2 linked regions of the Undibacterium sp. 5I1 genome follow. The protein of the gene in region 1 interacts with the protein of each later gene in a pairwise test. Links are inferred from orthologs where the notes say so. Each region holds a gene or a part of one and is shown on either strand. Other genes may lie near its edges.

What was found.
Region 2: the proteins of hflK (region 1) and ftsH interact in binary tests that used the Escherichia coli proteins (3 or more experiments, as listed by UniProt). The link is inferred for Undibacterium sp. 5I1 from one-to-one orthologs.

What each region holds. Positions count from the first base shown.
Region 1 is NZ_JAVIWI010000001.1:1,603,976-1,617,483, forward strand. What follows is about bases 370-3,285. They hold hflK (FtsH protease activity modulator HflK), read right to left. Parts: upstream 2,515-3,285; coding sequence 1,225-2,514; downstream 370-1,224. Other genes in these bases: hflC (protease modulator HflC), read right to left, coding at 370-1,225; hflX (GTPase HflX), read right to left, coding at 2,577-3,285. Outside these bases: RGU72_RS07175 (ATP phosphoribosyltransferase regulatory subunit), read right to left, coding at 1-180; more of hflC, read right to left, coding at 314-369; more of hflX, read right to left, coding at 3,286-3,701; RNA chaperone Hfq, read right to left, coding at 3,740-3,976; ribosome biogenesis GTPase Der, read right to left, coding at 4,119-5,462; outer membrane protein assembly factor BamB, read right to left, coding at 5,469-6,617; RGU72_RS07210 (tetratricopeptide repeat protein), read right to left, coding at 6,630-7,295; hisS (histidine--tRNA ligase), read right to left, coding at 7,308-8,669; ispG (flavodoxin-dependent (E)-4-hydroxy-3-methylbut-2-enyl-diphosphate synthase), read right to left, coding at 8,708-9,973; RGU72_RS07225 (RodZ domain-containing protein), read right to left, coding at 9,976-10,995; type IV pilus biogenesis/stability protein PilW, read right to left, coding at 10,988-11,788; 23S rRNA (adenine(2503)-C(2))-methyltransferase RlmN, read right to left, coding at 11,785-12,942; ndk (nucleoside-diphosphate kinase), read right to left, coding at 13,008-13,433.
Region 2 is NZ_JAVIWI010000001.1:1,941,670-1,957,866, forward strand. The notes cover bases 7,975-10,967. They hold ftsH (ATP-dependent zinc metalloprotease FtsH), read right to left. Parts: upstream 10,418-10,967; coding sequence 8,531-10,417; downstream 7,975-8,530. Other genes in these bases: folP (dihydropteroate synthase), read right to left, coding at 7,975-8,464; RGU72_RS08625 (RlmE family RNA methyltransferase), read right to left, coding at 10,567-10,967. Also shown: ccoO (cytochrome-c oxidase, cbb3-type subunit II), read left to right, coding at 1-351; RGU72_RS08570 (cbb3-type cytochrome c oxidase subunit 3), read left to right, coding at 354-587; ccoP (cytochrome-c oxidase, cbb3-type subunit III), read left to right, coding at 580-1,527; cytochrome c oxidase accessory protein CcoG, read left to right, coding at 1,564-2,991; RGU72_RS08585 (FixH family protein), read left to right, coding at 3,001-3,531; RGU72_RS08590 (hypothetical protein), read left to right, coding at 3,594-3,842; fumarate/nitrate reduction transcriptional regulator Fnr, read right to left, coding at 3,968-4,747; RGU72_RS08600 (OmpW/AlkL family protein), read right to left, coding at 5,008-5,625; glmM (phosphoglucosamine mutase), read right to left, coding at 6,263-7,606; more of folP, read right to left, coding at 7,622-7,974; more of RGU72_RS08625, read right to left, coding at 10,968-11,208; RGU72_RS08630 (YhbY family RNA-binding protein), read left to right, coding at 11,241-11,717; transcription elongation factor GreA, read right to left, coding at 11,834-12,310; carB (carbamoyl-phosphate synthase large subunit), read right to left, coding at 12,407-15,625; carA (glutamine-hydrolyzing carbamoyl-phosphate synthase small subunit), read right to left, coding at 15,628-16,197. UniProt on the Escherichia coli protein: Acts as a processive, ATP-dependent zinc metallopeptidase for both cytoplasmic and membrane proteins. Plays a role in the quality control of integral membrane proteins.

The sequences.
Region 1 (13,508 bases):
ATCCATGTCCTGACCGGCACCTGTCAGCAAGGATTCTATGTATTCGAGTAAAGGTGGCATGACCAACTCGTAGCCATACAATCTAAAATTGTCCAACAACACACGTCGTAACTCTTCTATTTTGCGTGCTTCGGATGGCAAAACATCAGCAATATTTTCCGGTAAAAGCCAATTTGGCATGAGCTTACAATCAAATAAAAACAAACAACAAATTATCAAACCTCAAACGCAACAAACGTAGGTCTGCCATCATATTAGATAGCACGACCTACGTTATCACCTTGTCAGTTACGGGTATTACTTAATAAATTAATTACTTTGACTTACTTGGAGCGACGGCTGAACCACTTGAGCCACCTACGCCAGGCGCTTTAAAATATTTAAAAAACTCAGAATTTGGATCAACTACCATCACATCATTCTTAGTTTTAAAGCTGGCACGATATGCCTCCAAGCTGCGATAAAATTTGTAAAACTCTGGATTTTGACCGAACGCCTGCGCATAGATTTGTGACGCTTCAGCATCACCAGCGCCACGCATCTTTTCAGCCTCACGATATGCTTCAGCCAGAATTACCGTTCTTTGTTTATCTGCATCTGCTCTGATTTTTTCGGAATCGGCAGATCCGGTAGAGCGTAATTCATTGGCCACGCGAGTACGCTCTGCTTTCATTCGATCGTAAACTGAACTATTGATCTGATCTACATAATCAACGCGTTTCAATCGCACATCAATAATCTCTACGCCGATTTGCTTTGCCTCATCAGTAACTTTGACGCGGATCGCTTCCATAACTTTGCCACGCTCACCAGAAATGACTTCACGTACAGTGCGTTTAGTGATTTCATCATTTAAGGCTGCTTTTACAATTTGATATAAGCGGTCACGAGCTCTGCCCTCATCACCTTTGAAGCTAACGTAATACAATTTTGGCTCGATAATGTGCCATTTTACGAAAGCATCAACCAATATGTTTTTCTTTTCTGCCGTAATGAAACGATCTGCATCTGGAGTATCTATCGTCAAAATACGTTTATCTAAAAACAAAACATTTTGAAACGGTGGTGGCAATTTGAAATGCAAGCCTGGCTCGCTAATCACCGCTTTTACTTCACCTAATGCAAAAACAATGGCATATGATTTTTGATCCACAACAAAAATCGTGGAATACAAAATCATTATTGCAACGATGAGAGCAAGTATCGAGGAAAATAACTTATTCATTATCTTACCTCCCGATCACGAGAATCACGACTATCACGGGATCTGCCGTCTTTACTGTAGCGCAACTCAACCGTCGGAATCTGCTCAGTTACTTGCGGGGTTGGTGCTGCCGGTGTCGTTGTTACAGATGAAGGTGAGGACTTAACATTGGCATTATCCGACGCTTGAATTAACTTATCTAAAGGAAGATAAATCATATTGTTACCACTCTTAGAATCCATCATGACCTTAGTCGTACTGGAAAAAATTTGTTGCATCGTTTCAAGATACATACGGTCTCGCGTAACTGCAGGCGCCTTTTGATATTCAGCCAACACTTGCTTAAAACGCGATGCATTACCTTCGGCGGTCGCTACAATTCTTGACTCGTATGCTTCTGACTCTTGCAACATGCGCGATGCCTCACCACGTGCTTTCGGAATCACATCGTTTGCGTAGGCTTGGCCTTCGTTTTTTTGACGTTCTTTATCCTGACCTGCTTTTACGGCATCATCAAAAGCTGCTTGTACTTGCTCAGGAGGCTGTACACCTTGCATCGTGACATTCGCAACCTGTACACCGGCTTGATACCGTTCAAGAATTTGCTGCATTAAAGCACCAACATCTTGCGCAACCTTTTCTCGTCCCTCGTACAGAACAAAATCCATTTTACTTTTCCCTACAACTTCACGAATCGCAGTTTCTGCAACTTGCTTGATCGTACCCTCTGGATCACGATTATTAAACAGCCAATCAGACGCACTCTTTAATTTATATTGAACGGCGAACTGAATATCGATGATATTTTCATCCTCGGTCAACATCAGTGCTTCTTTTGGCTCTTTATTCTTAACATTGGAGCGATAACCAACTTCGACGGTGCGTACCTGAGAAACGTCGACGATTTCATGAGCCTGAATCGGGTAAGGCCAACGCCAGTTAAAACCGGACATTGTTGTATGGCTGAACTTACCAAATGTCGTAATAACGCCGGTTTGACCTTCTTGAACAATGAAGAATCCACTGATTAACCAAATAAACGCCAGCACAACAACGATGATGCTTACACCTAATTTAGCACTGGCAGCATCAGGAGTGAATCCACCGCCACCGCCGCCATTATTACCATTATTTTTTGAGCCTAGGAAACGACTAATGCGTTCATTAAAGTCGCGCCATAATTTCTCTAAATCGGGTGGGCCCTCAGGTGGCTTCTTGCCATCCTTGTCGTTATTTTGAGAGCCACGACCCCACTGAGGATCGTTCAACGACATCGTTAAGCCAATTTTTTTTAGAAGTGAAACGAACATTCTGTCGTTATCCAATAAAATAATGAGTTGAACTACAAATAGACTTAATACTGAATAAATTTTTAGACAAACCGCGCATCATCAAACTGGGCGATCTCTACTGGATTATTTCTTTTTAATGCGTAGTCTTTAGCAAACTCTGTAACCGCTTGCCGCAACAAACCTACTCCGGCACCAGTTTGCGCACTCAAAAAAACTCTTTGAATTTTATCATACTCACCTAGCTCCAAACTCGGCTCCAAACCAGCCAAATCGATCTTATTCCAAACCAATAATTGAGGAATATGGTCAGCACCGATCTCTTTCAATACGTCATTAACTTGTTGAATTTGGTCTAAGCGCACTGGGCTACTTGCATCAACTATATGCAACAACAGATCGGCATGAATTGTCTCTTCCAAAGTAGCACGAAATGCATCGACCAATTGATGCGGTAGTTCCCTGATGAACCCTACCGTGTCAGATATCACGACACTACCTGCATCGGCAAGATACAAACGTCGTGATGTAGTGTCTAACGTAGCAAACAACTGGTCTGCTGCGTAAGCACCCGCCTTCGTCAACGAATTAAATAACGTAGATTTACCCGCATTGGTATAACCAACCAAAGATACTGAAAAGGTGTGGCTTCTACCACGCGAACGTCTTTGTGTTTCACGCTGCTTATGCAACTTACCCATACGAGCTTTAAGTGCTTTAACTCGATCCCCGATTAAACGGCGATCAGTTTCAAGCTGAGTCTCTCCAGGCCCGCGCAAACCAATACCACCCTTTTGTCGCTCCAGATGAGTCCAGCCGCGTATCAACCTTGTAGCAAGATGCTGCAACTGCGCTAATTCGACTTGGACTTTACCTTCATGACTATGAGCACGCTGCGCGAAAATATCAAGAATCAGACTAGTTCTGTCGACCACCCGTATTTTCAAACGTCGCTCTAAATTCCGCTGTTGTGCAGGTGATAATGCATGATTAAAGATTGCAATATCGAGCTCAGCATCAGCAATGGTATTTGCAATCTCATCCGCTTTACCAGAGCCCACAAATAACGCAGCATCAGGACTAGAGCGCTTGCAGGTAATGGTTGTGATGGGCTCTGCCCCCGCAGATTGGGAGAGCAGAGATAGTTCTTCTAAACTAGCGGCAAAATCATCTTTACCGAAGTCCACACCGATTAAAACGGCGCGCATAGAAAAATTTTATTTTTCAAAAAATAAATGCCTAATAATTACTCGGGCTCTGACTCAGTATTGATGGTCACAGCACGTGCGGGAACAACAGTAGAAATGGCGTGTTTGTATACCATCTGCGTCACTGTATTACGCAATAAAACTACGTATTGATCAAAAGATTCAATATGACCTTGCAACTTAATGCCATTCACCAAATAGATGGATACAGGAATATGTTCTTTACGAAGTGCGTTCAAGAACGGGTCTTGTAACAGTTGCCCTTTATTACTCATAACAGCTCCAATATGTTGTTGTGATCAGGAGTTGGGGACACATTGCAAAAGTTCAAGAGTCCCAATAGTTGATTACCTTGTAACTGTAATCTATTTTCGCTTGCGCTGCTTGCTAGATCCACCAACGATCAAATGAAAATTCTTATTTTTCAGTTTTAGAGAAAGGATTTTTACCTGAGCGCATTTCTATGCGCAAAGGGGTTCCCACTAAAGAAAAGGTTTCTCGGAAATGTTTTTCCAAATAGCGTTTATATACATCACCAATGGAATCCAAGGCATTGCCGTGAATAACAATAATGGGTGGATTTTGACCGCCTTGGTGGGCATAACGCAGCTTAGGTCTTATCGAGCCTTTACGCTTCGGCTGCTGATGCTCCACAGCTTCTATCAACGCACGAGTTAATTTTGGCGTTGATAAGTTCGCTGTTGCTGCAGCATAAGCAGCATCGACTGATTTCATTAAAGAGGCAATACCGCTAGCTTTTAAAGCAGAAATAAAATGAAACTTAGCAAATGTTAAAAAATTTAGCTTACGTTCAATATCTAATTTGATTTCATCGCGTCTGTCGCTTTGCAAGCCATCCCATTTATTGACACCAATAACTAAGGCTCGTCCAGACTCCAAGATAAAGCCCGCTATATGTGCATCTTGCTCAGATATATCTTGCTGCGCATCGAGCATCAGCAACACGACATTTGCTTCCGAAACCGATTGTAAAGTTTTGACTACAGAAAATTTTTCTATTGCCTCAAACACTTTTCCACGGCGGCGAATACCCGCTGTGTCAATCAAAGTGTAATGTTTTCCATCGCGCTCAAAAGGAATTTCAATCGAATCACGGGTAGTACCGGGCATATCAAATGCTATGACCCGATCCTCGCCTAATAGTGTGTTAACTAAAGTTGATTTACCAACATTGGGACGCCCAACTATCGCGAGCTTGATTCCCCTTACGACATCATCTGGCTCCTCCAATTCTGGAGGTCTTTGCGCAAACGCAATGTCTAACGACTCCTCAACTAAATCTGTTACGCCATCTCCGTGCGCTGCTGAAATGACGTACGGATCGCCTAACCCTAATTCATAAAAATCGGCTGTAACAGAGCTATATTTCATACCCTCAGCTTTATTTACTACCAACATCACGGAGCGTCCAGATTTTCGCAAAAAATCCGTAATAGTTTTATCATGCGGAGTCAAACCCTGACGTCCATCAACGATAAACACAACCACATCAGCCTCAGCTACAGCCTGCTTAGTTTGCTTAGCCATTTCATGCATGATGCCTTCTTTGGCAACGGGCTCGAAACCACCAGTATCTATAACCAAAAATGGACGTTCACCAATACGTCCCTCACCGTAATGCCTATCCCTTGTCAAACCAGGAAGATCTGCCACTAGCGCGTCACGAGAGCGAGTAAGTCGATTGAACAGCGTGGATTTGCCGACATTTGGTCGACCTATAAGTGCAATAACCGGCTTCATTTAGTATTACTCGGTTGTCAATGCAACCACTGCCCCTGATTTGGTTTGAACGATCAAACTCGAGCCAACTACAGTTGGAGCTGCCAAAATTTGACTGCCATCGGTACTAATACGACCGATGAAAGAACCATCCTCTCGTGAGAGAAAATGGATAAAGCCAGAACCGTCGCCAACAGCAACAGCTCGACCGAAAGAAATTGGTGCGGACAAACGCCTGTAAGCTAATTTATCATTTCGCCAAACACTAGCACCGGTACTACGAGCATAAGCGGATACAGCGCCCGAATTATCTGCGGCAAAAACAAATCGCTCATCTGCACTTACACCAACTTCGCTGGATAAAGTTTTCGCCCAGCGCGCAGCACCAGTGGTTAAGTCATAACAACCAACACGTCCTTGATAAGCAGAAACACAAGCCTCATTTCCAATAATAAACGGAGTTCCAGAAACATCGGTAATTCGCTCAAGCTCAGTCGCACCTTTAGGATCTGCAACAGCAACCTCCCAACGCAAACCTCCATTAGCTAAAGAAAAAGATGCTAGCTTACCGCCAGGCAATGCGACTATAGCCCACTGATCCGCGATTGCGATGCCTTGAATGGTACGTAAGGTCAAAATTGGCAGTGGTCTCTCGATAGACCATTTTTTTGTTCCTGTTGCTATATCGTACGCCGCGATTTTGTTATCCATACTACGAACAACCACAACATCTTTGGCCACAGCTGGAGAGGAAAGTATCTCGCTGGAAGTTTGTACACTCCAGTGCAACTTACCCTCGGTATCAAAAGCGAATAACATACCTTTTCGCCCTGCAACAACTATTACAGAAGCGCTAGCACCAACTCCAGCAGTCAAAGAAGAGCCTGCATTGATACGCCAGACCGCCCGACCATTAGCAGCATCCAATCTAACTACAGTACCATCCACTGCAGCCGCATATACGTCTGCACCAACTTGAGCAGGCGTAAATACATATTCACCTGATGAGCCAACCGAGCTTGACCAAAGAGTCTTCACTGGCATGGTCACAGTAAAATCCTGCAAGGTAGCCGGAATATTTTTTGTTTCAGACTTACTCGCAAACGGATTCATAGAGGAACAAGCCGCGAGGGAAAGCAATACTAATGAGGCCAGCAATTTGCCAGAAAAATGCATGAACTACTCCTATTATTTACTAGCTGAATTACTTGCAAGCTTAGCCTCGGCACCACCAAGAGCATCGAGCTTTATTTGGATTAACTGACGCGCAGGATTTTTCTCTTTTGTCTTTTCTAATGCACTCTGAAATGCAGCGCGGGCTTCTACAGGTTTATTTTGAGCGAGATAAATATCGCCTTTCCGATCAGCAATATCTCCAGCAAATTCTGGCGAAAAATCACCTGACAAAAAAGCTAGTCCTTCATCGTAAGCTCGTTCATCCAAGGCAATACCTGCTAAACGAATTTTTGCGATCGCTTTATATTCTTCCACACTACTATGATCAATGACCCAATGTAATTGGGCTTTGACTACTTTGATATCTCCAGCATCAAAAGCACTCTTAGCTGCTGTCATTGCGGACATTGCCGCATATGGTGTTTTAGAAAATTTTTGAACGACGTCATTAGCCGCTCGCTGCACTTTTGCATTATCTTTAGCTTGCACCGCCTTTTGTAGCACGTCATACAATTGTGACGCCTGACTTGACTGATCACGCTGATAGCTGGTCCAGCCCGTCCATGCAGCGTAAGCAGATAAAGCGATTACCAACAGCCAAGTAACTAGGTTGCCGTATTGTTTCCACCATGCTTTGAGAGTGTCTAATTGCTCTTGTTCTTCGAGATCGTATGCCATTTTGTATAAAGTCTAGTGATGAATATGAATATGAGTTGGATCGTCACAGCATTCGCCTGCATCACCGATCCCAGCGATCTGGTCAACCAAATAATCAACAGCAGTATCAAACGGCACCGTGACTTGGTTATTCTCCATATCTTCCGTGCGCATTGCTTTGATACTGACAGTATTCGATGCGGACTCATCCTCACCGATGATGACTGCGTAGGCTGCTCCACTACCGTCTGCTTTTTTCATTTGCGATTTAAAACTACCTACACCGCTTGCAGTTGCGCAATGTAACACAACATCTAGCCCCGCATCGCGCAAACGCTCGCCTAATACGAAAGATTGTTCTTGTGCTTTGCTACCTTGATGCACAAGATAGATATCGCATTGGGCTGGCGCATGTGTCTCGCCAGATGCTTTCATTAACTCCAACAATCGCTCAATCCCCATTGCGAAGCCACAAGCGGGAGTAGGTTTACCACCGAAAATACTAAATAAGGAATCATAGCGACCACCTGCACACACTGTACCTTGTGAACCCAATTGATCAGTTACCCACTCAAAAACTGTACGGTTGTAATAATCCATGCCGCGCACCAGACGTGTATTGATCGTGAATGGAATACTATTGTCACGCAATATTTTTTGAACACCTAAGAAGTGTGACATAGACTCTTCACCAAGATAACTAAGCAGCTTAGGTGCAGCATTTACCATTTCTTGCATTGCCGGATTTTTAGTGTCAAGAATACGCAGAGGATTGCTATGCAAGCGTCGCTGCGCCTCGGCATCTAAAATATCTTTATGATGTTCAAAGTAGGCAATCAATGCTACACGATGCTGAATACGCTCTTCTGCGTCACCAATCGAATTTAGTTCAAGACGTACGTCTTGCAAACCTAAATCATCCCAAAGACGCTGACACATAATGATTAATTCTGCATCGATATCAGGGCCACTAAAGCCTAAAGCCTCAGCCCCTACTTGATGGAATTGACGATAGCGTCCACGTTGCGGCTTTTCATGCCTAAACATGGGTCCGTTGTACCAAAGACGTCGCGGACCTTCGTAAGTCAAATTATGCTCTAGTGCTGCACGCACAACGCCGGCCGTGTTCTCTGGACGCAGGGTTAATTTATCCCCATTCATTGCATCTTCAAAGGAGTACATTTCCTTCTCAACGATATCAGTAACTTCACCAAGACCGCGAGCAAATAAGGCCGTAGGCTCAACGATAGGCGTACGAATTTGTTGAAAGCCATAACTCTTCAAAACAGACTGCACCGTATTTTCAAACAATTCCCATAAGGGAGAATCGGTTGGAAGAAGGTCATTCATCCCCTTCACACCAACAATTTTTTCTATTTTTTTATTTTCAGACATACTTTACAACCTAATTATTTATTAGCCGCATACGTTGGTTACACATTAGAGGGAGTGTAATGATTCTTCACATAATCCAATACGATAGCTTGGAATTCTTCTGAGATATTATCGCCTCGCAAAGTGAGCGCCTTTGCTCCATCAATAAAAACGGGTGCGGCAGGAGACTCGCCGGTACCAGGCAAGCTAATCCCAATATTGGCATGTTTGGATTCTCCGGGACCATTTACGATACAGCCCATCACCGCAACATTCATGCTTTCCACGCCGGGATATTGTTTTTTCCAAACAGGCATCTGATCGCGTAAAAAGGTTTGAATACTATCTGCCAATTCTTGGAATACAGTAGAAGTAGTACGCCCGCATCCTGGGCAAGCAATCACCATAGGAGTGAATTTTCTTAAACCCATCGTCTGTAAAATTTCTTGCCCAACTACGACTTCCTTACAACGATCACCGCCTGGCTCAGGAGTAAGAGAAATACGAATCGTATCGCCAATCCCCTCTTGCAACAACACAGATAGTGCGGCTGTCGATGCCACAATACCTTTGCTGCCCATACCTGCTTCTGTCAAGCCTAAATGCAAAGGAAAGTCACAGCGCTGCGCAAGTTCTCGATACACAGCAATTAAATCCTGCACTCCTGAAACCTTGCAAGACAGAATAATCTTATCGCCAGCTAAACCTAGCTCTTCAGCTCGTTGTGCATTTTCTATTGCAGATGTAATCAACGCCTCATACATCACCGTTTGCGCACTCCACGGCTCTGCACGCTGTGCGTTTTCATCCATAATACGCGCGAGTAAAGCTTGATCGAGACTCCCCCAGTTCACTCCGATACGAACAGGCTTATCGTAGAAACATGCCATCTCTATCATCTGTGCAAACTGAGTATCGCGTTTTGCGCCCTGCCCTACATTGCCTGGATTGATACGATACTTGGATAAAGCCCGGGCACAATCAGGAAAGTCTTTTAGCAACGTATGTCCGTTGTAATGAAAATCCCCAACCAAGGGAACATCTATTTCCATCTTATCCAATTGCGCACGAATCGCTGGCACTGCTGCCGCAGCTTCCGCATTATTAACAGTCAACCTAACAAGTTCAGAACCAGCTCTTGCTAACTCTTTAATTTGAATGGCAGTACCGATTACATCAGCGGTATCCGTGTTTGTCATCGACTGAACCACAACTGGCGCAGAACCACCAACGATAACTTGACGCGAGCCATATACAATTTTTGTACTCCGGCTCAAGCGGCGTATAAATGGTCCAGATGCTATGCCAGAAAAAGAAGATGTCATACTTACTTCACACTTAGGTTAAAAACGTTGCTTTCTTTTGTCGGCGCAATATTTAGAGAAACGCCACGTAATGTCCCATCAACACCAGCTGCATTGCCAATTTTTATCTGCAAAACTTCTTTTACATCAAAACTCTCTTCTGTTCCGGCCTTTGCCATGTGGGACGTTAATACGCTACCGTTTTCACGCTTTAGTAGTATCCAAGAATCTTGCCGAAATTTAAATTTTATTAAATTATTTGGTGAATTAACTACCGCAGGCAGGGTAGATTGAGCGGAAATAGTTGCTTGCTGATCAGACACGTTAGTATTTAAAGGTGGCACTGGAGAGACATCCGCAACTGTGCCTTGATCAGACTGCGCAACCTTAGCCCGCGCCGTATCAGAAGACGGGATTTGAAGTTGTCCATCTGAGCTCTTTTGAGTGGTTAGAGTGTCTAAGGCAACGGGGGGCGCCAAATCTGACGGGATCGCGATCCTGGTCGTTGTCCCCAAACTGGATGAGGATTTAGAAGATATTAAATTTTGAATAAAACTGATGCGTTCATATTTTTGCATCACAAAAAAACTAATCGCCAACACAGCAAGAACAATGGCTCCCCACACGTATTTTTTGTTATTTGCGTCCTGACGTCCCATTAAAGGCAATCTGGATTCAAGAAACGGAGTTGTCAGTGCAGGTCTCAAATACGCGGACTGAACTGGAGGTTCCAAATTTTTCGGCAACAATGCCAAAATTGGTTCTCCGTCTATTTTAAGTAACTTAGCATAAGACCGTATAAAACCTCGAACTATTACCATTTTTGGCAAAGCATCAAATTGATCAGCTTCTAATGCAATTATCTGCCTTGCAGAAAGCTTTAACTGATCCGCTATTTGCTGGACAGTAAAGTCTTTTTGTTGCCTCATCAATGCAAGAAAAGCTCCTGCAGACTTGATTGTAGATGTGTCAATTACTACATCATCGGCAACTATAGATAAATTTAATTGATCTTCAGGCAAACTCACACCAGCATCATTCATTAAAAGCTCCCTGCTGAAACAGAGCGTATTCTTTAGAATTGGCGTAACGTCGCCGCAATTGCACGCCCAAACCGTTGACAGCCGACTGATCACCCAGTTTATTTTCTATTTTAATAGCCAACCAAAGGACATCTGCAGCAAATACATCCGCTTTGAGTACACGGTTTATATAAAACTTGGCTTTCTCGTACTCACCCCGATCAAAGTAAATTTTTGCAAGATTTGCATTTATGGTTGGACTAGATGGGTCAGCCCGAAATGCCTGCATAAAATATCCCTCTGCTTTGGCAGTATCTTTTAGCCGCAAACTACAAACACCAGCGTTGTTAAGCACCTTAATCGGATTCGAGTACGTAGGATCTTTCAATGCCTTATCGAAGTAAGTCATTGCCTGTTTTTCTTTTCCATTTTGGCACAAGAACCAACCGTAGTTATTTGCTATATCCGAATTATTGGGAGTCAATTTTAAAGCACGTTGAAAATCATCTTCCGCCAGCTGCTTCTCACCAGTATCCATGTATATCAAAGCTCTGACGCTATAGGCATCAACTAAATCAGGGGACATGATCAACGCCTGCCTAATTTCATCCAGTGCGACTTTATATTGTCCTTGCTGATAATAGCCAATCGCCAATTCCATGCGAATAGCTGCTCTCTTTTGCAAATCGACGCTTTCAGCTGGCGGGTTACTCTCAGGCTTAAACCCCTCAGGTTTTTTGCTTGCACATGCGGACAACATCAGCGCCAGTACGACGCCGGATAAAAAACGATAGTGCAATCCAAAAATTTTCACTGAGTGATCTCCACGATCTTGCCAAAATTTTTACCGAACTTGGTTTGATATTCCGCCATTTTTTGCATACGTTCTTGCACTCGTGTTCGGTCCTGGACCTCACCTGCTAACTGCCCACAGGCGGCATCAATATCATCGCCTCGCGTCTTACGTATGGTTGTCACTAATCCCGCATCCATCAGCACTTGGGCAAAAGCCTTTATACGAGGATTGGCCGAACGTTTTAAACCCGACTCCGGAAAAGGGTTAAACGGGATCAAGTTAAACTTACAGGGAACATTTTTAACTAATTGCACCAGCTCACGAGCATGTTGATCGGTATCATTTACGCCATCCAACATGCAGTATTCAAATGTCACGAAATCACGTGGAGCATAATCCAAATACCGCTTGCAAGCCGCCATTAATTCATGCAACGGGTGTTTTTTATTTAATGGTATTAAGCTGTCGCGCAGAGTGTCGTTTGAGGCATGTAAAGACACTGCCAACGCCACTGCACACTCTTGGGACAACTTATCAATCATCGGCACCACACCGCTGGTAGACAACGTAACACGACGACGTGATAAACCATAGGCATTATCATCTAACATCAGACGCAAAGCGGTGACCGTTGGCTCAAAATTCAATAAAGGTTCGCCCATCCCCATCATTACTACGTTAGTAATTTGACGTTCGCCTTTTGGTCCCGGCGCTATACCTTTAGTTTTACGTAATAAAAACTCAGCCATCCAAAGTTGACCAATAATTTCACCAACGCTTAAATTACGATTAAATCCTTGCTTACCCGTTGAGCAAAAGCGGCAATTGACTGCACAACCGGCCTGGGTGGAGATACACAAGGTTCCACGATTCTCTTCGGGGATAAATACTGCTTCTACAGCATTGCCCTGTCCCACATCCAACAACCATTTGCGCGTCCCGTCTGTTGACGTATGGTCGCTAATGATCGCAGGAGCGGCAATAAAGGCTCGCGTAGATAATTTTTCTCTTAGCGATTTTGCGAGATCGCTCATCTCTTCGAAACTACTGGCACCGAACTGGTGTATCCAGCGCTGCAATTGCTTGGCGCGAAACGGCTTCTCACCCAACTCACCGCAATAAGCGACGAGTTGCAAGGGATCTAGGTCCAACAAATTGGTGAGAGCCGTCATATGCATCCTCCTTCACATCCTGCTTAAGTATCACTATCAAAACAAGACGATATTACAAACTGTGATTAACGTGAGTACACGTTCAACGCTGGGAAGAAGTAAGCGATTTCGATGGCGGCTGTTTCAGCTGCATCGGAACCGTGTACTGCATTTGCGTCGATTGATTCTGCGAAATCTGCACGAATTGTGCCTTTTTCTGCTTTCTTTGGATCTGTTGCACCCATCAGATCACGATTTTTCAAAATCGCGCCTTCGCCTTCTAATGCTTGAACAAAAACTGGGCCAGAAATCATGAAATCAACCAGATCTTTGAAGAATGGGCGTGCAGCGTGAACTGCATAAAAACCTTCTGCTTCAGCGCGGGACAATTGCGTCAAGCGGGCAGCGACTACTTTCAAGCCAGCAGCTTCAAAGCGGCTAACAATTTGACCGATAACGTTTTTTGCAACTGCGTCAGGCTTAATAATAGACAATGTACGTTCGATAGCCATCTAAAAACTCCAATAAAATGAAAGGGTTAAGACAAAATTTCAAGAATTCGTCTAACCCTCTATTTTATCATAAAA
Region 2 (16,197 bases), 350 kb from region 1 along the record:
GTCGCTGGCGAGTCTGTCTATGACAGGCCTTTTCAATGGGGATCAAAACGTACTGGTCCTGATCTGGCGCGGGTCGGTGGCAGATATAGCGATGAATGGCATCAAACGCATTTAAACAACCCGCGTGACCTGGTACCAGAATCGAATATGCCTGGCTATCCATGGCTTGCTAAGACCAAACTCGACCCCGCTGATATCGCACCCAAAATGCGTGCTTTAAAACGCTTGGGCGATCCCTACACCGACGACGAGATTCTGCACGCACCGGAGGCCTTAGAAGGAAAAACAGAGCAAGACGCACTGATTGCCTATCTTCAAGAATTGGGCATCTTAATTAAGAGCAGGAGATAAAAATGGAATTCGTCACTTTCTTAACTGACATGCGCAGCATTACGACGGTTGCTTGTTTGCTTGTATTTCTCGGCATTGTGTACTGGTCATATAACGGCAAACAACAAACTGCATTTGATGAGGCCGCAAATCTGCCCTTTGCAGATGAGTTTGCGGATGGGCTTCCAGACACACCTCAAGCACAGTCTGCTAATAGTAACGACAGTACTCACTCAGCGGAGTCTCATCATGGCTGATTTTACAAGTGATTTTTGGGGTGCTTATATTGCTCTGTTGACGGTGCTAAGCATTATTGGTTGCGGAGTATTGCTGTGGACGCAGGCAACAGCAAAAGTCAAAATATCGACCGATGCAAATGGGGAACCAGGCCCTGTTGAAACGACAGGTCATCTATGGGATGAGGATTTGGGCGAGTTAAATAATCCTCTTCCCCGCTGGTGGATGTGGTTGTTTGTATTGACGATTATCTTCGGCGGAATTTATCTCTATCTGTATCCCGGCTTAGGAACTTATGCCGGCAAATTGGGTTGGCAATCAAGCGGGCAATACCAAAAAGAATTGAAAATCGCCGATGCTGAATATGGCCCACTATTTGAAAAATATTTACATCAAGATTTGAAAGCAGTAGCAGCAGATCCACAAGCACATCTGATTGGGGAGCGGCTATTTCTGACCTATTGTGCGCAGTGCCATGGATCGGATGCGCATGGCAATAAAGGCTTTCCTAACCTGACGGATAAAGACTGGCTGTATGGTGGCGCTCCAGACGTCATCAAAACGACCATCATGTATGGACGTAACGGCCAAATGCCGCCGATGGGCGCGGTCGTCGGTACGGATGATGAGGTCAGAAACGTGGCTCACTATGTGTTGAGCTTGTCTGGGTCTACTCATGACCCGATTAAAGCCGCGTTTGGCAAATCTAAATTTACCGCTTGCATTGGTTGCCATAGCGCTGGCGGCATCGGTAATCAAGCCTTAGGTGCACCGGCACTGAACGACAAAATCTGGCTATATGGCGGCAGCCTGGACACGATTATGGAGACGATTAATAAAGGTCGTAAAAATACGATGCCACCGTTTAAAGATTTTTTGGGTGAGGCAAAAGTACAAGTGCTTGCGGCTTATGTCTGGAGTTTATCGAATGAAGCAGAGATAAAAGCTGCACAAAAATGAACTCGCTAATCATCATTCAATGGGACCTTGTGCGCTATGTCTGATATACAGCCGCCCGAAATACGAGATCACGCAGATCCTGTAGAACCTCAATACGCGACCATTAAAATGTACGCGTCAAGAGAGGACATTTATCCGCGCGAAGTAACAGGGTTTTTTGCCAACTGGCGCTGGGCTTGCGTCTGGCTTACCCAACTGGTGTTTTATGGTGTGCCTTGGCTGGCATGGAATGATCGTCAGGCGGTGTTGTTTGATTTGGCCGCAAGGAAGTTCTATTTGTTTGGCATCGTGCTATGGCCACAGGATTTTATTTATCTGACCGCTCTGTTAATTATTTGCGCTTACTCATTATTTTTATTTACGACGGTTGCTGGCCGTCTTTGGTGTGGCTTTGCTTGCCCACAAACGGTTTATACCGAAATTTTTATGTGGGTAGAACGGAAGATTGAAGGTAGCCGCAGCGCCCGTATCAAATTAAGTAAGCAAAATTGGACGCTGGCAAAAGTCAGTAAAAAATGTGCCAAGCATGCGATCTGGCTAGGAATCGCTTTGTGGACAGGTATCAGCTTTGTAGGCTACTTCACGCCAATCAAAACATTGATGCAAGAAATATTATTAGTCACACTGGGACCATGGGAATTATTCTGGGTTTTATTTTATGCGCTGGCAACTTATGGTAATGCGGGGTGGATGCGTGAGCAAGTGTGTAAATACATGTGCCCGTATGCACGCTTCCAAAGTGTGATGTTTGACCAGGACACGTTGATCGTGACCTACGATCAGCAGCGCGGGGAACCGCGTAGCACAAAGACAGCTAAAAATCCTGTGCTTGGATCGTGTATCGATTGCTCAATTTGCGTTCAGGTATGCCCGACCGGTATCGATATCCGGGACGGCCTGCAATACGAATGTATAGGCTGTGCCGCCTGCGTAGACGCCTGCGATACGGTGATGGATAAGATCGGAGCACCAAAGGGCTTGATTCGTTTTTCTACCGCAAATGCGATCAAAAATAATCTGTCAGAACAACAGGTTTTGAAGTCAATCTTCCGCTCAAGAGTCTTGATCTATAGCGCTATCTTGGTCGTCATCGTATCGGTATTAGCGATCAATTTACTAACACGTGTCCCCTTAAAACTAGACGTTATCCGTGACCGCGGCTCTATGGGTAGAGAATTAAATGAAGGCGTGATTGAAAATGTTTATAAGCTACAAATTATGAACACGGCGGAAGCAAATCATATTTATCGCATCAAAGTATCGGGGCTGGACTCAATCCGTTTAGACAGCCCCGACCAAATCGAGCTGCCAGGAGCTACTACAAAAGCGATACCAGTCCGGGTGCATGTAGACCACGATCATGGCAAACAAGGTAGTAACAAAATTTGGTTTCAGCTTGAAGCGATCGATAATCCGGCCTTGCAGGTCAAAGAAAAAGCTGTATTTATTATTCCCCACAATTAGGAGCGTGTGATGTCGACCTCACCTATTTCAGCACCCATCTCTATCAACACTAAGCAAGCACCTTGGTTTAAACAAATCTGGCTTTGGTTCCTGTTAGCGCCACCGATTGTTGCAGTGGTTGCCGGCTCGTATATGGTGTCGATCGCCTTCCGAGAACAAGATGCGATGGTGGTGGATGATTATTATAGAGAAGGCCAGGCAATCAATCAGGACCTGCGGCGTGACAAGGTGGCTGCGGCATTAAAGTTAAACGCATCCATACAATACGATGCTGCGAGCGGGATCATTAAAGGAAAACTCAGTAGCGATCAAAAAATATCAACCGGTATCTTAACGATGAAATTGGTTCACCCTACTCAACCATCTAAAGATCTGGCGATCAAAACACCAGTAGATGAATCCGGTAATTTTTCTTTAGCACTACCGTTATTAGATAAAGCAGCCTGGCAAGTCACGCTAGAAGATCAGCCTAAGCAATGGCGTCTTAGTGGAGTCTGGAACTGGCCCTTACAGCAAGCAATCGTCCTAGATCCGCTTTGATTGAATACGCAAGTAAGCCAACAAACTGGTCGGCAGTTTTTACAATAACAAAGGAGACAAACATGCGACGCGCTATAGCAATATTATGGTCATCTTTTTTGGTTGCGGTTGCTGCCGAAGGTTTGTTCTTTTCTATTTTTGATCCGCATGACCTGGTGTTTTCTGGCGTGCCGATTGAGTTATCCAGACCCGCCATCTATACATTAGGATTTTTTAGCTTCTGGATATGTTGTGCATTATCCAGCGCGCTTACCTGCTATTTGCTAGTGGCTAATTCTGATAGCAGTATTAAGAGCCAACCCTCTTTTTAGTACAAGCCTGCGTTGAGTTGAATAGGAAGACTGACATTTTCTGAAGAAAAATAAAATGAAGCAGATAAAAAAATGCTGGCATCAAGCTCGACTCAAACAATACTTAAACAATACGTAGGTAAGGTCTAAGCACAATGATCAGTACCTGCCGCAATTGATTTTAAGGTAAGTAATTGCAGGAGTTCGATATCGCGCTGATCGACTGAAAGCAGCTCTAACTTTTTAAATTTGCTTAGCAGGCGACTGACGCTTTCTATCGTCAAGCCAAGATAGCCGCCGATTTCTTCGCGTGACATGCGAAGTTGAAAACGTGTTGCCGAATATCCTCGCGCAGCATAGCGCGAGGATAGATTCACCAAAAAAGCAGCAAATTTCTGGTCGGCACGCATGCTACCCAACAGCAACATCACGTTTTGCTCTCGATTAATTTCACGACTCATGATGCGGTGAAAATGGCTCAGTAAGGTTGGTACTTCACCAAATAGATGCTCCAGGCTATTAAACGGTATCTCACACACCTCGCTGTCTTCCAGTGCAATTGCCTCACAATGATGAGCGTTACTACCAATCGCGTCCATCCCTAGCAATTCGCCAGCCATTTGAAAGCCGGTTATATGTTGCTGACCGATAGAGTTTGTTTGAGAGGTTTTAAAATGCCCAACCCGGATCGCGTATAAATTGGTGAACGGTTCACCCATGCGATACAAGGCATCATCCCGCTTGATCCGTCTTCTACGGCCAATGATGCTGTCCAACTTATCCATATCCGCTTCGGCCAATCCCATGGGAAGGCATAATTGATGCAGACTACAGGCGGCACAGTGAATCCGAATATCTTGCAATTTAAGTGGTGGGATCGTTGAGGTGCTTGCTGGCGTAGCCAGATGAGGAAGATGTACGTTCATAAGTTGCAACCCTGAGACTGTAATCAATGAATTGAGTTTAGCGCAAATGCATCGCTAAATTTTATTTAAATTATTGCAATATGAAAGCGGTCTCTGAACTCAAATTACCCTAAGAAGGTGGATGTATATCCTTATTTTTCCAACAGCATGGCATTAATCGATTGTCCTTAATCAGAAATAGGCAATCGAGACTATGCCTCGATTGCCTATCAACCCGGAATTTCTTTTAGAACAGCGCTCCATGTGCCTCTGGAGATTATTTAGAAGCGATAACCTAGCCCAACAGCGATCATCAAAGGGTCGACCTTTACTGCGCTGATTTTGGCACCAGAAATAAATACATCGCTACGTATCTGCACCTTTTTGATATCAGCATTAATTGACCATCGTTTGTCTATCTTGTAATCCACGCCTGCCTGTAACGCTAGACCGACGCTGCTGTTTTCCAAAGAACCTGTGCCGTTAAGCAGATTCACGTCAGAAATTCGAGTGTAATTTATACCAGCACCAAGATAAGGACTAAACTGCGCATCAGGTAAAAAATGATATTGAATCAGCAAAGTCGGAGGTAAATGTTTAAAGCTACCGATATTTGTACCATCGAGATAAACATCATGTTTTTGCGGATAAGTCAGTACTAATTCTGCTGCAATATTTGGACTAAAAAAGTAAGAAATATCCAACTCAGGAATCGTTTTGTCAGAAACCTCTAACCGGTCGGCTGGACCAACTCCACCAATAGGATCTGACTTATTTGCGGTCGACAAATGCTCTGCCCTGACTCGTACCAACCAAGGACTTTCTTGTGCACATGCAGTTGCAGAAAACATGCTTAACAGCGCAGCTGTTACTACCGATAACGCTATAGTCTTTTTCATTTTTACTTCCCCATCAATCGTCGTTTGTCTGGCAAGAAGTTTAATACTGCGACGAGTTATCAGCTTTGATGTAGATCAACCCAGGTGAAACCTACAACTCAAATCTTGAAGTCTGCATGAGTGCAAGCTAACGGGAATGCAATATTTATCTGACGATGGATCTCTGATGGCCACAAAGTAATTTTGCGGTTATTTATTAGATGAATGCAAACACAAAGAAACTTGTATTTATCAAGACTGAGGCAGATGATCAAAAGCTGTTTCTGATCACAGACAAGCCTCAAATTTTTCTTGAGGCTGATGACTTTAGAAAATCTGGGGATGTAGAAAAGAAGTGCGTCGGGAGGGGCTCGAACCCCCGACCCATGCCTTAGAAGGGCATTGCTCTATCCAGCTGAGCTACCGACGCGCGGGAGAAGTATGTGAATTGTTATACAATAACACTTACCATAACAACCAAATATTCTGGTACAGAATACTTGGATTCAATTCAATCAAATTCTTAAGTGCTATTGAATTATTTAGTACTTATATTATTCGCGGTACTGGCCAAATAATATAAAAAACCGAAGGCTGAATAGTACATGGTATCGCTTCTATATTCAATAATGCGACCGATACAATTTCAAATATAAAATTAGGCTGGTGTTATACAGTCAACTAGCCTGCGAGCAAATTTATTGGCCATTTCCAAATCAACCGCTTCTACCATAACGCGGACTAACGGCTCCGTACCTGATGCACGAATCAGCACTCGCCCTTTGTTACCTAACTCTGCTTCTACGCGCTGTTTTTCTAAAACGGCAGCTTCATTTTTCTGCCAGTTAAATCCGGCAGGCACTTTAACATTGAGTAAAACTTGTGGGAATAAGATCAAATGTTCAAAACATTGATCCAGGGTCTTGCCATTGCGACGGAGCGCAGATAAAACTTGCAACGCAGAGACAATACCATCGCCCGTAGTGTGCTTATCCAGGCAGAGTAAATGTCCGGAACCTTCACCACCTAGCATCCAGCCACGCTCTTGCATTTGTTCCAGCACGTATCTGTCGCCCACTTTAGCCCGGACAAAACCAACGCCCAAATCCTGCAATGCCAACTCGACCGCCATATTGGTCATCAAAGTACCAACCACACCCTGAACTGGACCAATTGCAAGACGATCCATCACCATCAAATAAAGTAGTTGGTCGCCATTATAAATTTTACCGTTTCTATCCACCATAACGAGGCGATCAGCATCACCATCCAAAGCGATACCGATATCTGCATGATTCGCTCTGACGGCAATAGCTAACGCATCTGGCGCGGTAGCACCGACCTGGTCATTAATATTAAAACCGTTCGGCTGATTACCGATAGAGATAACTTCAGCACCTAATTCATGAAATACATGCGGAGCGATATCGTAAGCTGCACCATGTGCGCAATCGACTACGATCTTCAAACCGCGTAAATCTAATTCGTTGGGATAAGTACTTTTACAAAATTCGATATAGCGACCATTTGCGTCACGCAGACGATGCGCCTTGCCGAGTAAATCTGAACTAACACAGTCCATCCCATTTTCTAGCTCGGCCTCAATTGCGAGCTCGACTTCATCAGGTAATTTATTGCCCTGCGCAGAAAAAAACTTAATCCCGTTGTCATAATAAGGATTATGTGAGGCAGAAATCACGACACCAGCCGACAAGCGTAAGGCTCTGGTCAAATAAGCTACAGCAGGAGTAGGCATCGGCCCTGAGAGCATCACATCAACTCCAGCTGCAGCAAATCCTGCCTCTAAAGAAGCCTCTAGCATATAGCCAGACACCCGAGTATCTTTACCGATCAAGACAGTAGGCTTACCCTCTCCTTTATGTCCACGTTGCGCTAACACTTTGCCGGCAGCATAACCTAAGCGCATTACAAAATCAGGGGTAATTGGTGCGACGCCAACTTTGCCGCGGATACCGTCGGTACCAAAATATTTTCTCGTCATTTTGATTTTCTTTCTTTAATTTGATAACGCGCGCCACACGGCTAACGCATCGACGGTCTCTGCTACGTCATGCACTCGTAAAATTTTTGCGCCGTTTGCGACGGCTGCGATTGATGCAGCAATACTTGCGGCCAGGCGCTGCTCTACGCTTTTCCCTGTGATTGCTCCCAGCATCGATTTCCGAGATAAACCAGCAAGTATTGGCATACCAAATCTAGCTTGAAACTGATCTATATTTTTCAGCATTGCCACATTATGCTGCAAGGTTTTTCCAAAGCCAAATCCGGGATCAAGGCAAATACGTTGGGGCTCAATTCCAGCATTTAATAAATCGGCCACCATCTTATCTAAGAAATCAGTTACCTGAGTATTTACATCGTCATACTCAGGTTGAAGTTGCATATCTGACGGCGTATTTTGCATATGCATCACACATAAGCCAACATCAGCCTTGGCAACAACGTCGATAGCGCCTGGCGCTCTAAAGCCGTTGATATCGTTGATCATATCAACATCTGCAAGAATGGCTTCTCGCATTACTTGTGTCTTGTAGGTATCGACGGATAAAGGCTTACCACAATCACGCAAAGCATAAATCACTGGCATGACCCGGCTCAACTCCTCATCAAGCGACAAAGGCGTTGCACCTGGCCGAGTGGATTCGCCGCCAATATCAATAATATCTACACCATCTCGTATCATCTGCTCCGCATGTGAGAGCGCCGCATCTAATCCCTGGAATTGCCCTCCATCTGAAAATGAGTCAGGCGTAATGTTGAGTATTCCCATTACTAAAGGACGAAACTGTGACCCCTGTAACGGAAATCGATATCGACCACATTCGAAATAATTATTCATGAATATAAAAAATTAGGGCGAGAATCGCTTCTCACCCTAAATTAAAGTCAAACTATTAATTGATATTTAAGCTGGTGCCGCCGCGTTTGGAGATACGCCACCAGACGTTGTATCTGTCGGCGTCTTACGTGTTGACTGACCTAACTTTGGCGGGCGTGGATCTATGCCGCTCATAATGTCGTTAATCTGATCAGCATCTATCGTTTCCCAATCTAACAAAGCTTTAGTCATTGCTTCAACTTTGTCACGATTCTCTTCGAGCAATTTACGGGACAGGGCATACTGTGTATCCAGAATATTACGAATTTCCGCATCCACTTTTTGCTGTGTCACTTCAGAAATCGTTTTTGACGGACCACCAAAGTAACCTTCGCTCTGACTATCTTCATACACCATCACTCCCATGCTGTCAGACATACCAAAGCGTGTCACCATTGCACGAGCCAACTTCGTTGCACGTGAAAAATCGTTCGATGCACCAGTGGACATTTGACCGACAAAAATTTCTTCAGCAATTCGACCGCCAAACAAAATGGAAATTTCCTCCAGCATTTTATCTTTGTAGCCGCTAATCGGATCATGCTCTGGCAACTGCCATGTCAGACCCAATGCAAACCCACGCGGCATGATTGTTACTTTGTGGACTGGATCTGCCTTCGGCAAAAGTTTAGCGACAACGGCATGGCCAGACTCATGATAAGCAGTGTTACGACGTTCATCTTCACGCATGACCATAGACTTACGCTCAGGTCCCATGAAAATTTTGTCTTTAGCGTCTTCAAAATCCAGCATTTCAACGATGCGTTTATTGCGACGTGCAGCAAATAACGCAGCTTCATTAACAAGATTCGCAAGATCTGCACCTGACATACCTGGAGTACCACGTGCCAAGATATCGGCTTTAACGTCAGTACTGATAGGCACTTTGCGCATGTGCACATTCAAAATTTGCTCACGACCGCGAATATCTGGCAAACCAACAGAGACTTGGCGATCAAAACGACCAGGGCGCAATAAGGCCTTATCAAGGACATCGGCACGATTAGTCGCCGCAATCACAATCACACCAGAATTAGCCTCAAAGCCATCCATCTCAACCAGCATTTGGTTCAATGTCTGCTCACGCTCATCATTACCACCACCCATACCGGCGCCACGATGACGCCCGACAGCATCAATTTCATCAATGAAAATGATACATGGCGCATGTTTCTTGGCGTTTTCAAACATATCGCGGACGCGAGATGCACCAACACCAACAAACATTTCAACAAAATCAGAGCCGGAAATAGTGAAGAATGGTACCTTCGCCTCACCCGCAATCGCACGTGCCAACAAAGTTTTACCTGTACCCGGTGGGCCAACCATTAAGACACCACGTGGAATACGACCACCGAGCTTTTGGAATTTACTTGGATCTCGCAAGAAATCAACAATCTCGCCAACCTCTTCTTTCGCCTCATCACACCCTGCGACATCAGCAAAAGAAACGTTGTTGTTGGTATCGTCCAGCATACGTGCTTTAGATTTACCGAATGAGAATGCACCACCTTTGCCGCCGCCTTGCATCTGACGCATGAAAAACACCCAAACGCCAATTAACAACAGCATCGGGAACCATGAAATAAAGACTTGGGAAAGGAAAGACTGCTCTTCAGGCGGCTTGTTATCAAATTTAATGCCGTTGTTGACCAAATCACCCACAAAACCACGATCAAATATAGTAAGTTGTGATTTGACTTTTTTACCATCCAGCGTAGTCGCTGTAACAGTACGATTGCCATCATCAATCGTTGCATCTTTAATGTGCTTAGCCCTAACCTCATCCAGAAACTCGGAATACGGCATAGAGGCAGTGTTAGCAGACATGCCTTTGTCAAACTGTTTAAATACCATAAACAGCACTAAGGCAATGACTACCCATATCGCCGCTTTTGAAAACATATTATTCACGAGAACTCCTTGGACGTAGAACTACGCCTGTACACAAACAGTAATTTTGCATCATACCCGTATTGGATAGAGCTTGCTAGAGCGCATATGTTGCCATTCTTGGTAATTATCAAGAGCGAATTAACATATAAATCATTACTTTTTACTTTTTAACTATTCTTTAAACCTCTACCGAGTAAGAAAATCTCAGAAGACTTGTCTTTGCTCGCTTTGGGTTTTTTGCTGATGACAGTTTTAAATTGTGTTTTAAACATGATTACAATCGTATTGTAAGCAGGTCCATGAAAACATTTTACTAGCAAAGCACCAGAGGGTTTTAAGTGTGCATTAGAGAATTCAACCGCCAATTCAATAATGTATTCAATGCGCGCCGCATCCACTGTGGAGTTGCCTGATAAATTGGGTGCCATATCTGATAATACAAGATCAAGCTTGCGCCCCAGCAATTTAGCCTCGAGCTGATTCAGCACGTCGGCTTCGCGAAAATCTCCCTGAATGAACTGAACATCTGCAATTGGTTCCATTAGCAGCAAATCTAACGCAAAAATCTCGCCCAATATCCCGCCACCGTCTTTACCGGCTAGTTTATTGCGTACATATTGCGACCAACTACCAGGGGTTGCGCCAAGATCGACGATAATTTGACCTGGCTTGATTAATTTTTCAGCCTCATCGATTTCCTTGAGCTTGTAAACAGCACGCGCACGATAACCTTCCTTTTGTGCCAATTTGACATAAGGATCGTTAATATGATCGTGCACCCAATTTTGATTGAATTTATTTTTTGCCATTCGCGTAAAATACTGCTTTTAAAGGAATTTATATGTTGAAACTCACGCCCGCTGAACGCAGCGAACTGCGCTCTGAAGCCCATGCATTGAAACCCATCGTATTGATCGGTGAAGCCGGTTTATCGCCTGCCGTGATGAAGGAAATCGATGCTGGCCTTAATATCCATGGATTAATTAAGGTACGTGTGTTTGGCGATGATCGTGAAGCACGCATTGCTATGTACGATACCATTTGTAGCTCTTTAGAAGCTGCGCCGGTACAGCATATTGGCAAATTACTGGTTATTTACCGTCCTAAGTTAGACGGCATTAAGGAAACCAAACTAGTCAAAAAAGGCAAAGGTATGCGCGAGGTAACTATCGTCAAACCTAGCGCCAGTGGCACCAAAAAACCTAGTGTCTCAAAAGTCATGGTAAAGGGTAATGAGCGGGTAACTCAGGGCGGCTCAATCAAACGTGCTAAACCACGTCAAACCAGCGTCAAAAAATCAGCCCTCGGTAATACCTGATCACATTAAAGCGATAACGCTATAAAGCTAAGTAGCTCTGCGCTCAATATACTAAACAATATTTTTATTTAACAATGGTCGGCTCTATGTAGCGCTGACCATTTTTATTATTCGGCTTAAATGTACAGAACTTCTAATACTTCATATTCACGAATACCTGCAGGAGCTTGCACACCAACTATATCGCCAACATATTTACCGATTAATGCGCGAGCAATTGGCGAGCTGATTGATACTTTACTGAGTTTAATATCAGCTTCGTCGTCTCCTACAATTTGATAGCTGACTTTCTGTTCATTATCTAAATCCTCCAAATGCACGGTCGCTCCAAATACCACGCGCCCCTCTGCATCTAAAGTTGTCGGATCAATGATTTGCGCCGCACTGAGCTTGCCTTCCAGCTCGGCGATACGACCTTCAATAAAACTTTGGCGCTCTTTAGCCGCATCATATTCTGCATTTTCAGACAAGTCGCCTTGAGCGCGAGCTTCTGCAATCGCATTAATTACATCTGGACGCTCTTTGGTCTTCAAATTATGTAATTCTTGCTTAAGCAGTTCTGCGCCGAATTTGGTAAGAGGTACTGTACTCATTTCATTCACACTCATAAAGTAAAAATACAGAGGCCACATATGGCATCCGGATTGGACACCGTCTGTGACCTCTGTATCGAAGTTTAAGCTATTTGCTTAGTGTAAGGTTTTATGCAGACCTTGTAAATCATAGACATGCAATTCATCTAGATGACGCATACCTTGCACTGCCGCCTCCGCACCAGCAATCGTAGTATAAGTTGGCACCCGCGCTGCAAGTGAAGATACACGAATAGCACGTGAATCCGTAATCGCACTACGTTTTTCTTCTACGGTATTAATCACCAAAGCAATCTCATGATTTTTGATGATATCAACGACATGCGGACGGCCTTCAGCCACTTTATTGATCGTACTGACCGGGATACCCGCTGCTGCAATCGCTGCAGCCGTGCCCTTAGTCGCTACGACAGCAAATCCCATCTCAACTAGATCACTAGCCACTTTTACTGCGCGTGGCTTGTCACTACCTTTAACGCTCAGAAAAACTTTGCCGGAGGTTGGTAGTTTGATACTAGCACCTAGTTGTGACTTGACGAAGGCTTCACCAAAAGTTTTACCGACGCCCATCACTTCACCAGTGGATTTCATTTCTGGACCAAGAATCGTATCTACACCAGGAAATTTCACAAATGGGAACACCGCTTCTTTTACACTGAAGTAAGATGGCACAACTTCTTTATGAATACCTTGAGAAGCCAGTGACTGACCCACCATACAACGTGCAGCAATTTTAGCCAATTGCAAACCAGTGACTTTAGATACGTAAGGTACTGTACGAGATGCTCGTGGATTTACTTCCAGAACAAACACAACATCCTTACCATCTTGCTGCTGAATCGCAAACTGTACGTTCATCAAGCCGACAACGTTCAAGCCTTTCGCCATCAATGATGTCTGACGCTTTAATTCCTCAATCGTCTCTGCGGCAAGTGAATACGGCGGCAAGGAGCATGCAGAGTCGCCAGAATGCACGCCTGCTTGTTCAATATGCTCCATCACGCCACCAATGAAGGTGTGTTCGCCATCAGAAATACAATCGACATCGACCTCGATCGCATCATTCAGAAAGCGATCAAGCAATACTGGTGAGTCATGCGATACCTTGACTGCCTCACGCATATAACGCTCAAGATCACGTTGCTCGTGTACGATTTCCATTGCACGTCCACCCAACACATAGGATGGGCGAACTACTAAGGGATAACCAATTTCCTGCGCTAACTCCAACGCTTGGGCTTCGGTGCGCGCTGTACGATTAGGTGGTTGACGCAGACCAAGCTTATGCAACATTTGTTGGAAACGCTCGCGATCTTCAGCTGCGTCAATCATGTCTGGCGATGTACCAATAATCGGCACGCCATTCGCCTCCAGATCCAAAGCTAATTTCAATGGCGTCTGTCCGCCGTACTGCACAATCACGCCGACTGGTTTTTCTTTAGCGACGATTTCTAATACATCTTCTAAAGTCAAAGGCTCAAAGTACAGACGATCGGATGTATCGTAGTCGGTCGAAACCGTTTCTGGATTACAGTTGACCATGATGGTTTCATAGCCATCTTCGCGCATCGCAAAAGCCGCATGGACGCAGCAATAATCAAACTCAATACCCTGACCGATACGATTTGGACCGCCACCCAACACCATGATTTTTTTCTTATCGGTCGGTGCAGACTCACACTCTTCTTCATAAGTCGAATACATGTAAGCAGTTTTAGTTGCAAACTCCGCAGCACAAGTATCTACACGTTTATAGACTGGCCGAATATTTAAGGCATGGCGACGCTCACGTACCGCAGTGTCCGTAGTCTTGAGTAGCTTTGCCAATCGACGATCAGAGAACCCTTTTTGCTTAATCTTTAGCAACACTTCTTTATCTAGCTCATCCAGATTCTGGTGATCTAACCACAGCTCGATATCGACAATATCCTTAATCTGCGCTAGGAACCACGGGTCAATATGCGTCAGCTGATGCACTTCCTCCAAGCTAAAGCCAAGACCAAACGCATCACCGACATACCAGATACGATCAGGACCAGGCTCGCCCAATTCTTCTGCGATCACTTCACGATCCAGCGTTTTTTGGTTCATACCATCAACGCCAACCTCTAAGCCACGCAGTGCTTTTTGAAAAGATTCCTGGAAAGTTCTACCGATTGCCATGACTTCACCAACCGACTTCATCTGCGTTGTCAGATGATTGTCTGCTTGCGGGAATTTTTCAAAAGCAAATCGAGGAATTTTGGTAACGACATAATCAATCGAAGGCTCGAATGACGCTGGGGTAGCGCCACCGGTGATTTCATTACGCAGTTCATCCAGGGTAAAACCAACCGCCAATTTAGCAGCGATTTTAGCGATTGGAAAACCTGTTGCTTTAGACGCCAGCGCGGATGAACGGGATACACGCGGATTCATCTCAATCACAATCATGCGACCATCAGCAGGATTGATAGAGAATTGAACATTAGAGCCGCCAGTATCGACACCGATTTCGCGCAAAACTGCCAGCGAGGCGTTACGCATGATTTGGTATTCTTTGTCAGTCAGTGTCTGCGCAGGCGCTACCGTGATTGAGTCACCGGTATGGACTCCCATAGGATCCAGATTCTCAATAGAGCAAACAATGATGCAGTTATCCGCTTTATCGCGTACAACTTCCATCTCAAATTCTTTCCAGCCGATCAGTGATTCTTCAATCAGCAACTCACTAGTAGGTGACGCCTCTAACCCGCGTTTGCAAATAGTCTCAAACTCTTCTTCGTTATATGCAATACCACCGCCGGTGCCGCCCATAGTAAAAGACGGGCGAATAATCACTGGAAAACCGAGTGTCTTCTGCACTTCCCATGATTCATCCATGTTATGCGCGACGCCGGAACGGGCAGAACCCAAACCAATTTTAGTCATCGCATCTTTAAACTTAGAGCGATCTTCTGCTTTGTCGATTGCTTCTGGTGAAGCGCCGATCAGTTCGCAATTGTATTTGGTCAGGATGCCGTGTTTGTGCAAATCCAGAGCGCAATTCAAGGCAGTCTGACCGCCCATCGTCGGCAAAATGGCATCCGGCTTTTCTTTGGCGATAATACGTTCTACCACTTGCCATGTAATTGGCTCAATGTAAGTCACATCGGCCATTTCAGGATCAGTCATGATGGTCGCTGGATTGCTGTTGACCAAAATGACTTTATAACCCTCTTCACGCAAAGCCTTACATGCTTGGGCACCGGAATAATCGAACTCACAAGCCTGACCAATAATGATAGGGCCGGCACCAATAATCAGGATGCTTTTTATATCGAGACGTTTAGGCATTTTTATTGTTCTCCGTTTGCCTGCGCTTTTGCTGCGCTCATTAAATTAGTAAAGCGATCAAACAGGTAGGCGATATCCATCGGACCTGGTGATGCTTCTGGATGTCCCTGGAAGCAAAATGCTGGCTTATCAGTACGTTCAAAGCCTTGCAAAGAACCATCAAACAAAGAGACATGCGTAATGCGGCAGTTAGCAGGCAGTGAATTTACATCAACTGCAAAACCATGATTCTGCGACGTGATCAACACTTGTTTAGTGTCCAAATCTTGCACCGGATGGTTAGCACCATGATGACCAAATTTCATCTTGAGCGTTTTGGCACCGGAAGCAAGCGCCATAATCTGATGACCGAGGCAAATACCAAACGTAGGTATGCCTTTTTCAATCAATTCTTTAGCTGCAGCAATCGCGTAATCGCAAGGCTCTGGATCGCCAGGACCATTGGATAAAAATACACCGTCAGGATTCAAGGCCAATACATCAGCAGCAGTTGATTGGGCTGGCAACACGGTCACTTTGCAGCCACGGGCTGTCAGCATGCGCAAAATATTCCGTTTAACACCGAAATCAAA